2 regions of the Paraburkholderia sp. GAS41 genome follow, and region 1 is predicted to be linked to the other one. Evidence: predicted binding sites of a transcription regulator. Region 1 holds the regulator's gene; the other holds the start of a gene.
What was found. Region 1 encodes FliA, which starts transcription of late flagellar genes. Its sites were predicted from a motif close to CTAAAGTTTNNNNNNNNNNNGCCGNTA; they were not measured.
Positions count from the first base shown of each region.

Region 2: a site for FliA is predicted at 5,297-5,323, ahead of motA (flagellar motor stator protein MotA). Genes of this name have one in related genera too.

Region 1 covers NZ_JBNDMK010000005.1:108,478-115,783, forward strand. Annotated here, with positions in the region: gene P3T43_RS09945 (flagellar hook assembly protein FlgD) at 1-229, opposite strand, end outside; gene flgC (flagellar basal body rod protein FlgC) at 286-711, opposite strand; gene flgB (flagellar basal body rod protein FlgB) at 819-1,316, opposite strand; gene flgA (flagellar basal body P-ring formation chaperone FlgA) at 1,537-3,132, shown strand; gene flgM (flagellar biosynthesis anti-sigma factor FlgM) at 3,275-3,628, shown strand; gene P3T43_RS09970 (flagella synthesis protein FlgN) at 3,705-4,148, shown strand; gene P3T43_RS09975 (RNA polymerase sigma factor FliA) at 4,415-5,149, opposite strand; gene P3T43_RS09980 (MinD/ParA family ATP-binding protein) at 5,177-6,046, opposite strand; gene flhF (flagellar biosynthesis protein FlhF) at 6,039-7,306, opposite strand, start outside.
Region 2 covers NZ_JBNDMK010000007.1:130,785-138,090, forward strand. Annotated here, with positions in the region: gene P3T43_RS12755 (vWA domain-containing protein) at 1-115, opposite strand, end outside; partial or broken gene P3T43_RS12760 (LytTR family transcriptional regulator) at 116-406, shown strand; gene P3T43_RS12765 (LysR family transcriptional regulator) at 489-1,379, opposite strand; gene P3T43_RS12770 (pirin family protein) at 1,575-2,300, shown strand; gene P3T43_RS12775 (DoxX family protein) at 2,340-2,753, shown strand; gene P3T43_RS12780 (hypothetical protein) at 3,017-3,205, shown strand; gene motB (flagellar motor protein MotB) at 3,244-4,224, opposite strand; gene motA (flagellar motor stator protein MotA) at 4,237-5,106, opposite strand; gene ahpF (alkyl hydroperoxide reductase subunit F) at 5,552-7,153, opposite strand.

The DNA.
Region 1 (7,306 bases):
GGCCGATGCCGGTCACGGTGTTGATTTCCGCGAGCTGCGAGGTCATCTGCGAGCTGTCCATCGGGTTCGTCGGATCCTGGTTCTGCAACTGCGTGACGAGTAGTTGCAAAAAGGTGTTCTGCAGCGATGAAGCGGAGTTCGCCGAACTGCTGCTGGATGCGCCCGTCGAACTGGTCGCGGAACCGGCCGCCGAACTGGTCGCCGAGTTCGAGCTCATCGTGTCTTTCATGAGTGGCGACACTGTCGCCCCGTTGCTGCCGATAGTGGTGGTCAAGGAAGTGCTCCTCAGGTTCCGATCGTGAGAGTTTTCAGCATTAACGTCTTTGCCGTATTCAGGGTTTCGACGTTCGCCTGATACGCGCGCGACGCCGAGATCATGTTGACCATTTCTTCCACTGGATCGACGTTAGGCATCGTCACGTAGCCCTTTGCGTCGGCCGCGGGATTGCCCGGGTCGTAGGTCTGCTTCATCGGCGTCGGATCGTCCACCACACCGGTCACCTGCACGCCGCCCACCTGCTGGCCGGAGCCGGAACGCGCCCCGCCGAGCGGGTTGACGGCGAATACGACCTGCTTGGCCTTGTACGGCTGACCGTCCGGACCTGTCGTGCTGTCGGCGTTCGCCAGGTTCGACGCCGTCACGTTGAGCCGCTGCGATTCGGCCGACATGGCCGAACCGGCGACAGTGAAAATATTCATCAGGGATGGCATGGCTTCTCCGACTTCTCCTGCCGGCAGGTTCCGGCTTGGTTGATTCCCGTATGCGTGGTTTTTAGCGGATACATCCAGCGTGTGCCGGTCGTCGCATCAGGACTCCATCAGGAGCCCGACGTGATCGCCGACAGCATCGTTTTGATCTGACCTGACACTTCCGTCATGGTCGATTCGAAATGCAGCGAGTTATCGGCGAACTGAACGCGTTCCGCGTCGAGATCGACCGTGTTGCCGTCGAGCGAAGGCTGCACCGGAATGCGGTACGCCAGGTTGCCGTAGTCGTCGCTCGGGCCGCCGGTGGGGATCAGGCTCGCCTTGCCGGCCATGTGACCCGGCGCGTCGGAGGCCATCGTCATGCCGCTCGTGACATCGGCGGACTGTGTCATCGCCAGCGTCGAGCGGTTCGATGCGCCCGTGCCGGTAGTGCTGCCACCGCTCTTTTTCAGCGCCCCTGCCAGGGTCGACGAGAAATCGACATCGCGCGCCTTGTAGCCCGGCGTGTCGGCGTTCGCGATATTCGACGACAGCAGTTCCTGCCGGTACGAGCGCACATCGAGCGCCTGACGACCAAAGGCAAGTTCGGCATCGAGTTTGTCGAGCATTGAAATCTCCGGATAACGTTCCCGCGTCTGCCGTGCGATGCAAGCTGCACGCTAGCTGCGGCGCCCCAAAAGGCCTTTTTGCATGAGAAGCATCTTAGGCGCGCCGTGCAAGCGGCAATCGTCGGAATAACCGGGGAAGGTCGCCTCTATTCGACGCTTGCCGGGTAAGGCGCGTCACTAGAATGCAATTCGTACCCTTGCCTCACGCTGGAGATTCACGATGGCCCGATCCACTCACGATGTGCCGCAGCAGGCCTGCCGCATCGTTGCGCGACGCACTGCCGCTCTCTGGCTGGTGTGCGCGGTGGCGGGCGCAGGTTGGGCGCCAGTGGCGCTGGCCCAGCAAGCGGGCGCGCCGATCGTGATCCCGGGTCCCGGCGAACAGAATCCCGCCGATCTCGCGAGGATGACGGCGCTGGCGACCAGCGCCAGCAGCAACCACACCGTACGCACGACGAACCCATCGCTTGCCGCGACGCTGGCGCCGTCTGTGCCATCGGCAGCCGCACCGGTCAGCGATCGCTTTAGCGCGCTGGCGAACGCCGGCGGCGCCATCGTGATTCCGGGGAGCGGCGAGGCTGCAGGGCCGGGCATGGTGAGCACGCCGCAAGGCAACGCGGCGAGCAATACCGGTCTCACCCGTGTGAACCTGAGCCCAGCGCTCGCCGCGAGTCAGGTCGTGCCGGTGATCGTGACCTCGGCGCTGCCCCGCAATTACGCCGCCTACGCCACGTCCGCGCGGCCCGTCAACGCGGCGCCTGCGGTGCCGGCTGCAACCCCCGCGAGCGATGTCGAAATCGACAGCCTCGCCTCGCGCGGCGAACCGCCCGAACTCGGCGCCAGCGCGTCGGCCCACAATCCGGCGCCGCGCCTCGCCGCGCCGCAGATTGCCACCTTGGCTGCAACGCCGAACCCGACGCAAGCCCTCGCTCAGGCGGCGCAGCGCGAACAGGCGGTACAGGCTCTGCAGCGCGCGCAGGCCGCACAAGCGGCGCAGACGCCGCAAGCTGCACAAATGGCCCAGACGTCACAAGCAGCACAAGCAGCACAAGCGGCGCAAACCGCACAGCCTGCCCACGCGCCGGTCAATCCAGCGTTTAATCCCAGGCTCAATCCCACGCTTCTGCCCACCCAAACCTCCCGGACCACGCCGGCATCCCAGCCGGTCGAAGCCGCCCAGCCCGTGCCCGCAGGCCAGGAAGACGGCGAGCTGATTCACGCCGCCGCGCTCGACTTTCTCAAGCAGCAAGTGGACGGCCTGCCCGGCAAGGTCGAACTGACCGTGGCGCCGGCCTTCCCGCGCGGACTTGCAGCCTGCGCCACGCTGCAACCCTTCATGCCGAACGGCGCGCGCCTGTGGGGCCGCACGACGGTGGCGGTGCGCTGCACCAGCGGGCATCCCTGGACAGTCTGGCTGCAGGCCAAGGTCTCGGTGCATGCGACCTACTACATCGCCGCGCGGGCCATGCTGCCCGGCGAGGTGATTTCGGAAGCCGATCTGGTCGGCCGCGACGGCGACCTGACGATGCTGCCCCTGTCGATCATCACCGCGCCGTCGCAAGCGATCGGCTCGGTCACGTTGATGCGGGTGGGCGCGGGCTTGCCGCTGCGTCAGGACATGTTGAAGAACACCGCCTCGGTGACAGCGGGCACGCAGGTGCGGGTGGTGGCGCAGGGCGACGGCTTTTCGATTTCGTCGGAAGGCAGCGCGCTGAGCAATGCCACGCCGGGTCAGCCGGTGAGGGTGAGGACCTCCACCGGCCAGATTCTCATGGGGATCGTGAAGGACAGTTCGACGGTGCAGATCCAGATGTGAGGGCAGGCCCGAAACCGGGCGTGGCGTGGGGATTCACGCACCAGTCCGGCCGGCGCCGCCGTTACAAAGGGATACACCATTGGCGCTAAAGTTTGGCTTCCTGATTGCCGTTAAAGGAATCAAATCGTCAAGGAAGCCAATCGTGAAAATCGATTCCAGCACCAATACCAAGCCAGACGGCCTGACCAGCGGCGCGACGCGCACGCAGCAGGACGTTTCGACTCCGGCGGCCAGCCCCGCCCAAGGCGCGTTCACCAGCGCGCAAGCCGCCACCAGCTCGGGTGGCGACGCGAATGTGAGCCTGTCGGGCCTGTCGTCCGACCTGCGCAACCTGGCAACGTCGGGTTCGGCAGACATCGACACCGCTCACGTCGAATCGATCAAGGCGGCCATCAAGAACGGCACGCTGACCATCGATCCGGGCAAGATTGCTGACGGCGTGCTGGAAACGACACGCAGTCTGTTGCAAACGAGAGCCCCGGCGACCGGCAATTAAGGCTGGACGCCGCGAGGCGACACCTTGAAACCCCGACCCGCGCGTCATGCGCGGGCCGCCGCGAAAGCGAGTTGCGATGAAAGACGCCCTGCTTGCCACCGTTACCGACGAGTACACCACCATCGAAGCGTTCGCCTCGGTGCTGGTCGTCGAACAGAAAGCACTGACCCAGGTGGATCCGGCCGAGATGTTGCGGCCGATCGTCGAAAAGAAAACCGAACTGGTCGGCAAACTGGCGACGCTGGAGAAGCTCCGCGACAGCCAGCTCGCCGAAATGGGCTTGCCGGGCGGCTCGGCCGGTATCGAACTGGCCGCGGGCCGTGACCCGAAGCTCGCCGCTCAATGGAAGCTGCTGCAGCAGTCCGTCGAGCGGGCCCACCGCTCCAACAAGACCAATGGCGTGCTGATCCGCACCCGCATGGAATACAACCAGCGCGCCCTCGACGTGCTGCAGGTTCGTCCGCCGAAGCCCTCGTTCTACGGCCCGGATGGGCGTGTGCCGGGATTCGGCGGCCTGTAATCGGGTAGGTCGAAAAGCCGGTCGCGGGGCGCGGGGTTCGAACCCACCGCGTCCGCACCGGCAGCCGTTCTTCGAGGTCAATCTCACCCCTCCGTTTTATCTCCTTCCAAGGCAACGTTCGCGCGCAACCTGTGCGTCGACGGTTACACACACGCGTTTACTATCGCGCCCTGCTACATCGAGTCGAAAAAAAAGCCGTCACGAGGACGGCTTTCAATGACATAGCTTGTGCGCGGTTGCGACGGCGAACCGCCGTCCGCGTCGATTTATTCGGCTTCGGCCTTCGCCCAGGCCATCTCACGCAGACGCGTGCGCAAGCGCGCCACGGCCTGGCTGTGCAACTGGCAAACCCGCGACTCGCTGACTTCCATCACCGCGCCGATTTCGCGCAGATTCATGCCGCGCTCGTAATACAGCGACATCAGCAGCTTTTCGCGCTCCGGCAGGCGCTCGATCGCTTCCACCAGCGCGGCGCGCAGGCTTTCGTCGAGCAGCGCCGACAGCGGATCGGAATGATCGACGCAATAACGGTCGAGGAACGGCTCGTCGTCGGCGGAGCGGTCAAAGTCTTCGTAATAGATCAGCTGGCTGCCATGCAGGTCCTGCAGCATCGACTGATATTCGTCGAGCGGCATCTTCAGATGACCGGCAATCTCCGTCTCGCTCGCCGAGCGGCCCAGCGTCTGTTCAACCTGATGCACGGCGGTCTCCACTTCACGTGAGGTGCGGCGCAGGCTGCGTGGCAACCAGTCGTTGCTGCGCAGTTCATCGAGCATGGCGCCGCGAATCCGCTGGCTCGCGTAGGTCTCGAACTGCGCGCCCTGATCTTCCTTGTACCGGCTCGCAGCGTCCAGCAGCCCGATCATGCCGGCCTGAATCAGATCGTCGAGATCGACGCTCGCCGGCATTTTCGCCACTAGCTGCAAGCCGAGCCGCCGCACCAGCGGCGCGTACTTCGTCAGAACCTCGGCTTGGGAAATCTTTCCCTGAGCGTTGTACATCGTGCTCCCCTTGTCCGCAGCGCCCCTTCAGGCAGGCTGCGCAGACGGTTGGCCGGCGTGTTGCGCCGTTGTAACTGTCGCCGGCGCCACCCAGTGGTGACGGGACGACATCGCTGGCCGCATCGGCCAGTACTGCAATTCAGCGGCAAGATGGCGGTAATCGCGCGCGGCAGGTGTCGACGGGAAGGCGTCGACGACACAGCGCGACAACTCGAGCGCCCGGACCATGCGCGGATCCGCGGCGATACAGCCGGCGGCGTCCAGCGACACAGTCAGATAACGCCCCGCTACCCCCGCGAGGTTTTCAAATGCGGTGTGCGCGTCGGTGACGCTTTGCACGTGGTTCACGAGCACGCGGAACTGGCCGATGCCGTGTGCGTAATGCAGACGCTTCATGCAGGCGTACGCATCGGTGATGGCCTGCGCGGCCACCCGCGTCACGATCACGAGGTCATGCGCCTGCATCGCCAGTGCGGAAAGCTGGCCGAAACGGTCGAGCTGGGCGTCGATCAGCACGACATCAGCGGGACCGTCCAGCACCACGCTCAATTGCGCGGGCGTGTAGCCCTCGCGATTGCCGCGCGAGGCGGCCAGCACGGAGAACCCAAGTGCGTGGCGCGCCACGGCCGCGTCGAGCGGCATCTCGCCGCGCAACACCGCCGCGAAGTTACCCGCGCCGCGCACGCCGCCGAGCATCGCGCTCACCGAGTGAGCGTTGACGCACTCGTCGATGACCAGCACATCCTTGCCCTGTTCGGCCAGCGCCGCTGCCAGATTGACCACCGTCGTCGTGCAACCGACGCTGGTCGAGCCGGCTGTCACCGCCACGACCCGTGAACCGTTGCGGGCCAGCAGGCGCCGCAGTCCTTCTGCCTGATCCGAGACGACTTTATCCAAAACGTACCTCGTGCAGTTCGGACGTCGAGCGGGCGGAAAGCGCCGACAGCAGCGCCGGAATATCGTCGTCGTGCGGCACGAAAGGCGAACTGTCGCGCGGCACGCAGAAAGCGCTCTTGATCAGGAATTTCCGCGTACCGACATACAGGTTCTCGGGCACCTTCTGCCCGGTCGACACGTAGTGCACCGGCAGCTTGTAGCGGATCACCGTGTCGAGCACGCCGCCCAGGTTGGTGGCTTCATCGAGCTTGGTGAGGATGCAGCCGGCGAGCGGCTGTTGATCCGGCGCGCGCTGGTAGGCCTGCACGACTTCGTTGAGCGTGTCGCCGTGGCTGGTTGCGTTGAGCAGCAGCAGGCGCTGCACCGGCTGACCGGCGCGGCACAGCATGGCGATCTGGTCCGAGACGAGCCGGTCGCGCTGGCTCATGCCGATCGTGTCGATCAGCACGATGTGTTTGTTGCGCAGTTCGGCGAGCGCCAGTTGCAGATCGGCGCCATCCTTCACGGCATGTACCGAGACGCCGAGGATCTTGCCGAAAATGCGCAGTTGTTCGTGGCCGCCGATCCGGTAGCTGTCGGTGGTCAGCAGGGCGACCTTGCTGGCGCCGAAGCGCATCACGCAACGCGCGGCGAGCTTGGCCGTGGTGGTGGTCTTGCCGACGCCCGTCGGGCCCATCAGCGCGAACACGCCGCCACGTTCCATCAGCGCGTCTTCGTTTTCCATCACCGGCAGGTTCGACTCGAGCACGCTGCGCACCCAGTCCATGCCGCCTTCCATGGTGTCGACTTCGGCCGGCAGGTTGTCGACCATCATCTGCACCAGTTGCGCGGAGAAGCCCGCGGCGAACAGATGCTTGGTGAGCGACGCGCGCGTCGGACTGCGGCGCTGACGGTCGGCCCACAGCAGACCGGCGAAGTGTTCCTCCATCATGCCGCGCATCGAGGAAAGCTCGCTCATCACCGTTTCGTTGACGACCTGCTCCATGCGCACCTTGATGGCGTCCGTGACGCTGGCGGCGCTGATGCCTGTCGTGCGGGTGTCTTCGACGGGGCTTGCCTTCTGGGCGGCGCGGCGGGCGGCGAGCTGCGCGGCTTCGCGAGCCCAGTCGGGTGTGTCCGCCTGATTGAACGACGGGCGTGTGCCGCCCTGCTGCTCGACCGGGGCACCCAGTCCCTTCGCCATCGCGGCAGCCGGCGTCATTGCCGAGGGCCGTGCGCTGTATGCGCCCTGTTGCTTGCCGGCGATGTTGCGGGCGTGAT
Region 2 (7,306 bases), on a different contig from region 1:
CGTCACTCGCGTCGCGCTGCCCGGCGCTGTCGCCGGTTTCAAGCCGGCCGGCGCCGCCTGCCCGCGACTCGGCCAGCTTGCGGCGATTCAGCGCGAGAAAATAGGCTTCGAACACAACGACGTCGCGTTGCAGATCCTGGGGCCAGCCGGCGAGCAGTCGCTCGGGGTCGATCAGGACAAGCTGTTCGGCATCGACGTGGTGCAGCTGCACCCCGAGAAAAGCCGCGACCAGTTACGCGTTTTGCTGCACTCGCGCGACGCCGGCGGTTGTCAGGTCAAATCGCCGCCGCTGGCGATGATGATCAACATCCCCGACCGCATCCTGATGATCAAGGTCTCGAGGATGAGCGGCATGAGCGGTCCCTGCGGCACGTGCGGCACCTGCATGATCTTCTACGATGTGACGGGGTGCCGGTTAGCCGCTCCAAAACCGCGCATCTGAAAGAATTGCTCGGGGTGGCCCAGGCCGCAGCGTTTTTCTGAGCGGCTCATGCAACCAGCGTTTTGGCCAGCTGTTCACGCAAGAAGACGGTGAAGGCCTGAATCGTGGTCGAGCTTTGGCGATGCTGCGGATACACCGCATAGAGCGCCGACGCGCGCGGCAAAAACGGCTCCAGCACGGCGACGAGTTGCCCGGCTTTGATTCCGGCGGACACGATGAAGTCCGGCAAGCGCGCAATGCCGAGCCCGGCGATGGCGGCGTCGCGTATCAGTTCACCGTTGTTCGCGCGCAGCGGTCCGTGCACCTCGACGGCCTTGTGGACCCCATCCTCGACGAGGTCCCAGATTGCCGGGCCGCCATGTCCGTACAGCAGGCAAGCGTGACGTTCAAGATCCGCCGGCGCGGCAGGCGTGCCGCGGCGCCGCAGATACTGCGGGCTGCAACAGGCCACCATGCGCACTTCGGCCAGCTTTTGCGCGATCAGTGTCGAGTCGGCCAGTATGCCGATCCGAATCGCCATATCGAAGCCCTCGCCAACCACGTCGACGGTGCGATCGCTTAGCTCCATATCGAAGCGCACATCCGGATGCTTTTTCAGGAACATCGCCACCAGCGGCGACAGATGCACCATGCCGAACGACATCGGCGCGCTGACCCGCAGCAATCCATGGGGCGACGCGCGGCGCAGCGACATGGCCTGCTCGGCATCCGTCACCTCCGTGAGGATGCGCCTCGCGCGTTCGTAGAACTCCTGACCAAGTTCGGTCACCGCCAGCTTGCGCGTGTTGCGGATCAGGAGCCGCACACCGAGCGCCTCTTCGAGCGCCATGACACGCCGGCTGACGAACTGCTTGGAAAGCGACAGCCGACTGGCTGCGGCGGTGAAATTGTGGGCGTCGACCGTGGCGACGAAAATCCGCATGTCTTCGAGTTGCATTGCAGTATCCCTTCATCGAGACCCGAGGGCCCGCGAACCCGCGGCTGCCGGTTCGCCGTCGAAGCCGATTGTCCACTCATTTATGACAGTGTTTCCGATTTACAGCCGATTATAAGCGCATTGATTGACTTAAACTGCTGTTCATGGATCACGGACGACAACCCTCGCCGGATCGCACAATCAAGGAGAAACACCATGCTCGAAATCAGACACGCCAATCAACGCGGCCGCGCGGAGCACGGCTGGCTCAGCTCGCGTCATACGTTTTCCTTCGCCAGCTATCACGATCCGAAGCAGAACGGTTTTTCGGACCTGCTGGTGATCAACGATGATCGTGTCGCTCCGTCGCAAGGGTTTGGCAAGCATCCGCATCGCGATATGGAAATCTTTTCGTACGTGCTGGAAGGCGCGCTGGAACACAAGGACACCATGGGCACCGGTTCGGTGATCGTGCCCGGCGATATCCAGTTGATGAGCGCGGGCACAGGCGTCGCCCACAGCGAATACAACCACTCGAAGGCCGAGCCCGTGCATTTCCTGCAGATCTGGATTGCGCCGGCAACCAAAGGCACGCCGCCGCGTTATCAGCAAAGCCACTTCGGCACGGCGGAAAAACGCGGCAAGCTGCGCCTCGTGATCTCGCCGGACGGAGCGCACGAGTCGCTGCAGGTGCAACAAGACACGCGCGTCTATGCCGGTTTGCTCGACGGTGACGAAAGCGCACAGGTGGAACTGGCGGCGGATCGCTATGCTTACATCCACGTGGCGCGCGGCAGCATCACCGTGAACGGTGTGACGCTCGGGGAAGGCGACGGCGCACGGGTCCGCGACGAACAGCTCCTGACGTTCACGCAGGGCCACGACGCCGAAGTGCTGGTGTTCGACCTGCGCAACATTGAGATGTCCGAACTGTGGGCTTGAGCCCTTCATAACCACAAACCTGATTCACTGGAACCCATCATGCGCTACACACTATTTGAAACCCGCAAGGACGAACTGATCCTCGTCGCCCGCATTTTGCTGATGTTGCTGTTCGTGCTGTTCGGCTGGTCGAAGCTGACCGGCTTCTCCGGCACCGTGGCTTATATGACGCAAACCGGCGCGCCGATGCCCGAGGTGTCGGCGATCATCGCGGTGGTGATGGAGTTTGTCGTGGGCGTGGCAATCGTGGTCGGCTTTTATACCCGGCCGCTGGCGTTACTGCTCGCGCTCTACACGTTCGGTACGGCGCTGATCGCTCACCATTACTGGACCATGAGCGGCGCGGAGCAATACATGAACATGATCAACTTCTACAAGAACGTCAGCATTATCGGCGGCTTGCTGCTGCTGGTCGTGACCGGGCCGGGCAAGTATTCGATCGACAGGAAGTGAAGCCGGAATCGCGCCGCTCAGTCACTCGACTGTTCGAAGCGGCGGTTTGAAAATGCGGGCAAAACCGAACAAGCGAATTGCCTCGGTTATTGCCCGCTGTTCGCATCATCGCGAGACGTCTTGCTCCACTACGATGGTGACGTGGCTTTCAGCGAAGCCACCGCCAATACGTAGCCCCGCTGCTGAAAATGAACCACCGCCCGACGCGATGGTTCGATCAGAACGGGAATGCAGTCTGCACGCCGCTTAATCAGGAGACGGCCGTGGATATCGTGAAAATTGCCAGGGCAGCCGGTTTGCAGATTCTGCTCGATGCCCGGATTGGCCGCGAAACCTATCACAGCGTGAGCGGATCGCTCTCTTCGTTACAGCGTTTCGCCGATGCGGTGTGTGCCTCGATGGCAGATGAATTTGCCGTACCGGTCGAACAGCCTGAACGTCACGAAGCGTGATGACCCAGGTCTTCAGAGGGCACGGCGTGCGCGCAGCTTTACCGCGCGCTGGCTTTCTCCCCCGCACTCTGCTTGTTTAGGACTGCCGGCAAGACGCCGCTCGCGGCTGTTGCTTCATCCACGGTGGTGCGCCCGCCGTCGCGGAAAAATGCCTGCACTGCCGCGTTGTTCAGCACGAGAACGCTGATGCGCCGGTTGATCGGTTCGTCCAGGACATCCTTGTCCAGTGGTAACACATCGGCTAGTCCGCGCACCTGCAGCAGTTTGTCTTCGCGCAGACCTCCCGCCACCAGCGCGCGGCGCGCTGCATTGGCGCGGTCGCTGGACAGTTCCCAGTTCGAATAGCCCGCGGTGCCGCCCGAGTAAGGTACGGCATCCGTATGTCCCGCAATCGACACGCGGTTGTCGACGTCGTTAAGCGACGCCCCGATCTGCTGCAGAATCGTCACCGCATAATCTTCCAGTTTCGAACTGCCCGATGCGAACATGGGCCGTTTGAGTGAATCGACGATCTCGATGCGCAAACCTTCGTCGGTAATCGCCACGCGGATCTGCTGCTTATACGCCCTCAACGCAGGGCTTTGTTCGATCAGGGCGCTAATTTTCGCCTTGAGTTGCGCGAGCCGCTGCGCGTCCACCTGCAGCGGCGGCGGATTGACCGACGGCCTGGCAGGCTGCGCCTGACTCTTGTGTGCCACGCCCGGCCGGCTGTCCGATGCGTCACGGCCACCGCCGTGCACCACGCTCGGCCGCGCCGAACCAGTGCCCTCTTTGCCGCCCAGCATGGTCGAAAGCGGCGTGTTGAAATAGTCTTCGATGCCTTGCTTGTCGTACTTCGAGGTCGAGCACAGCAGCCACATCAGCAGGAAGAACGCCATCATTGCGGTGACGAAGTCGGCATAGGCAATTTTCCAGGCGCCGCCATGATGCGCCTCGTGCGCCGCGCCCCTGCGCAGACGCCGCACGATGATTGGCGCGGAGGCTTCCTGTGCCCCACTGCTCGAACGGTTTTCAGCCATGCTGCTTCTCGATCACGCTGCCTTGGGCAGCTTGGTTGCGCGGACCGCGTCGTCGAGTTCCTTGAAGCTGGGACGGTCGGCGGTGAAGAGCACTTTGCGGCCAAACTCGACGGAGACAGGCGGCGCATAGCCGCTCATCGACGCCAGCAGCACAGCCTTGACGCACTGAAACGGCTTGGCCGCGGCGCGTCCTTTGGCGTTGAGCAGATCGGCGAGCGGGCCGACGAATCCATAGGCGAGCAGAATGCCGAGGAAGGTACCCACCAGTGCGCCGGCGATCATTTCGCCGAGCACAGCGGGCGCCGCGCCGACCGAGCCCATCGTATGCACCACGCCCATTACCGCGGCGACGATCCCGAACGCCGGCAAGCCATCGGCCATTTTCTGGATCGCATTGGCGGCCACGTTGGCCTCGGCGTGATGCGTCTCGAGCTCCTCGTCCATGAGATCCTGCATTTCGAGCGCGTTGACGTTGCCGCTCGACATCATGCGCAGATAGTCGACGATAAAGTCGAGCAGATGATGATCCTCCAGAACATGCGAATACTTCTGAAACAGCACACTCTGTTCTGGCGCATCGACATCGGCCTCCAGAGACATCATGCCTTCTTTACGCGCCTTTTGTAGCAGCTCATAGAGCAGCGCGATCAGTTCGAGATATTTCTCTTTGGTGTAGCCACCGCCCTTGAAGCAGGTGGGAATACTCTTGAGCGTCTTCTTGAGCGTGGTGACCGGATTGCTGACGACGAACGCGCCAATTGCCGCGCCAAAAATACACAGGAGTTCGAATGGTTGAACCAGCGCAGGCAGATGCCCACCCACGCCCACAAAACTCCCAATGACCGATCCCAGCACCAATACCCAACCGATTGCGACAAACATGACATCTCCGTTTTCAAACGCGGATCCAAACGTCTGCACGACAACGCTGGGCCTTGTTGTTTCAGCGTCACTCGTGCTCCCCCTTTTCAACAATCCGCACCAGAGCCGACGCGCCTGTGACAGCGCCTGTCCGGCAAGACTCGATGTTCGCGGTCGGCGCAAACGCAATAAATGCGGGCCACCCACCTGATAACGACGCGGTTTCGATTGACTTGAACCAGGCTTTCCCCGATAGCAAGCGAATGTTCCAGCCGGTTAATAGCTTTATTGTCGGCAGCGCGAACAATTTCTTGAGCGGGAAAAAATATTAGCCCCGCGGCTCGGAAGTGATCGTCCGGTCAATAAAGCAGTCGCTGAAAACAACGAAGCCCGCGCAAAGGCGGGCTTCGTTGTCATACAGCGGGCAGCGGTCCGGCTACAGCCGCCGGCCGTCCACGAGCAAGATTTAGCTCTCGGCGAGCGCAGTTTCTTCTTCGACCGCGACTTCCGCTTCATCGTCTGTACTACTGCGGATCAGATGATCGAAGGCAGCTAGCGATGCCTTAGCGCCGTCGCCCAGCGCAATGACGATCTGCTTGAACGGCACCGTCGTCACGTCGCCCGCGGCGAACACGCCAGGCACCGAAGTCGCACCGCGTGCGTCCACCACGATTTCGCCGTGCTTCGATAGTTCGACCGTGCCCTTCAGCCACTCGGTGTTCGGCACCAGACCGATCTGCACGAATACGCCTTCCAGTTCGACCTTTTTGATCTCGCCCGAACGCAGATCCTTGTAGACGAGGCCGTTGACCTTCTTGCCGTCGCCGGTGATTTCCGTGGTCTGGGCCTGCGTCACGATGGTAACGTTGGCGAGGCTGCGCAGCTTTCGTTGCAGCACTTCGTCAGCACGCAGTTCAGCGCCGAATTCGAGCAGCGTTACTTCACGCACGATACCCGCCAGATCAATCGCCGCTTCGACGCCCGAATTGCCGCCGCCGATCACCGCAACGCGCTTGCCCTTGAACAGCGGACCGTCACAGTGCGGGCAGTAGGCGACGCCATGATTGCGATACTCGTGCTCGCCCGGCACGTTGATTTGACGCCAGCGCGCACCGGTGGCGAGCACGATGGTTTTCGCCTTCAGCACCGCACCGTTCGCGAGATGAACTTCGTTGATGCGGCCCGGAATCAGCGCTTCGGCGCGCTGCACGTCCATGATGTCGACCTCATAGCTTTTCACGTGCTGCTCAAGCGCCGTGGCGAACTTGGGTCCTTCGGTCTCCTGAACGGAGATGAAATTTTCAATTGCCAGCGTGTCGAGCACCTGTCCGCCGAAGCGTTCCGCGACCACACCGGTCGCGATGCCCTTGCGTGCGGCGTAGATTGCCGCGGCCGCGCCCGCGGGGCCGCCGCCGACGATCAGCACATCGAATACTGGCTTCGTCGCCAATTGCTTGGCAGCACGCGCGCCGGCACCCGTATCAAGTTTGGCGAGAATTTCCTTTACGCCGCTGCGACCCTGGCCGAACACTTCGCCATTCAGGAACATCGTCGGCACGGCCATGATCTGACGTGCTTCGACTTCGTTCTGGAATACCGCGCCGTCAATCGCCACGTGGCGGATGCGCGGGTTGATCAAGGCCATCACGTTCAGGGCCTGCACGACTTCCGGGCAGTTCTGGCATGACAGCGAGAAATAGGTTTCGAACTGATAGTCGCCGTCCAGTTCGCGGATCTGTTCGATCACCGCGTCGTCGAGTTTGATGGGGTGACCGCCCACCTGCAGCAGCGCGAGCACCAGCGAGGTGAATTCATGTCCCATCGGAATGCCGGCAAAGCGGATACCCGTGTCTTTACCCGGCTCGCCGATCGAAAACGACGGCTTGCGTTGATCGTCGTCGCGCCGTTCGATCACCGTCACGCGCTCCGACAGCGTCGCGATGTCTGCGAGCAACGTCAGCAGGTCTTGCGATTTGGCGCTGCCGTCGAGCGAGGCAACGATTTCGATCGGCCGGCTGACTTTTTCCAGGTACGATTTCAACTGAGTCTTGAGATTGGCGTCCAGCATGACTATTCGAATTCCGTGACGAGAGTGGGAGCTCCGGGCGCCACCGCAGCGTGTGGCGAGCAGACGCGCGGACCGCATGCATGACATGGCACGATGCGGCCCGCACCAGAGAGACGCCTGCAAGAGGCGTGTGATGCGATACTGCCAGGTAGA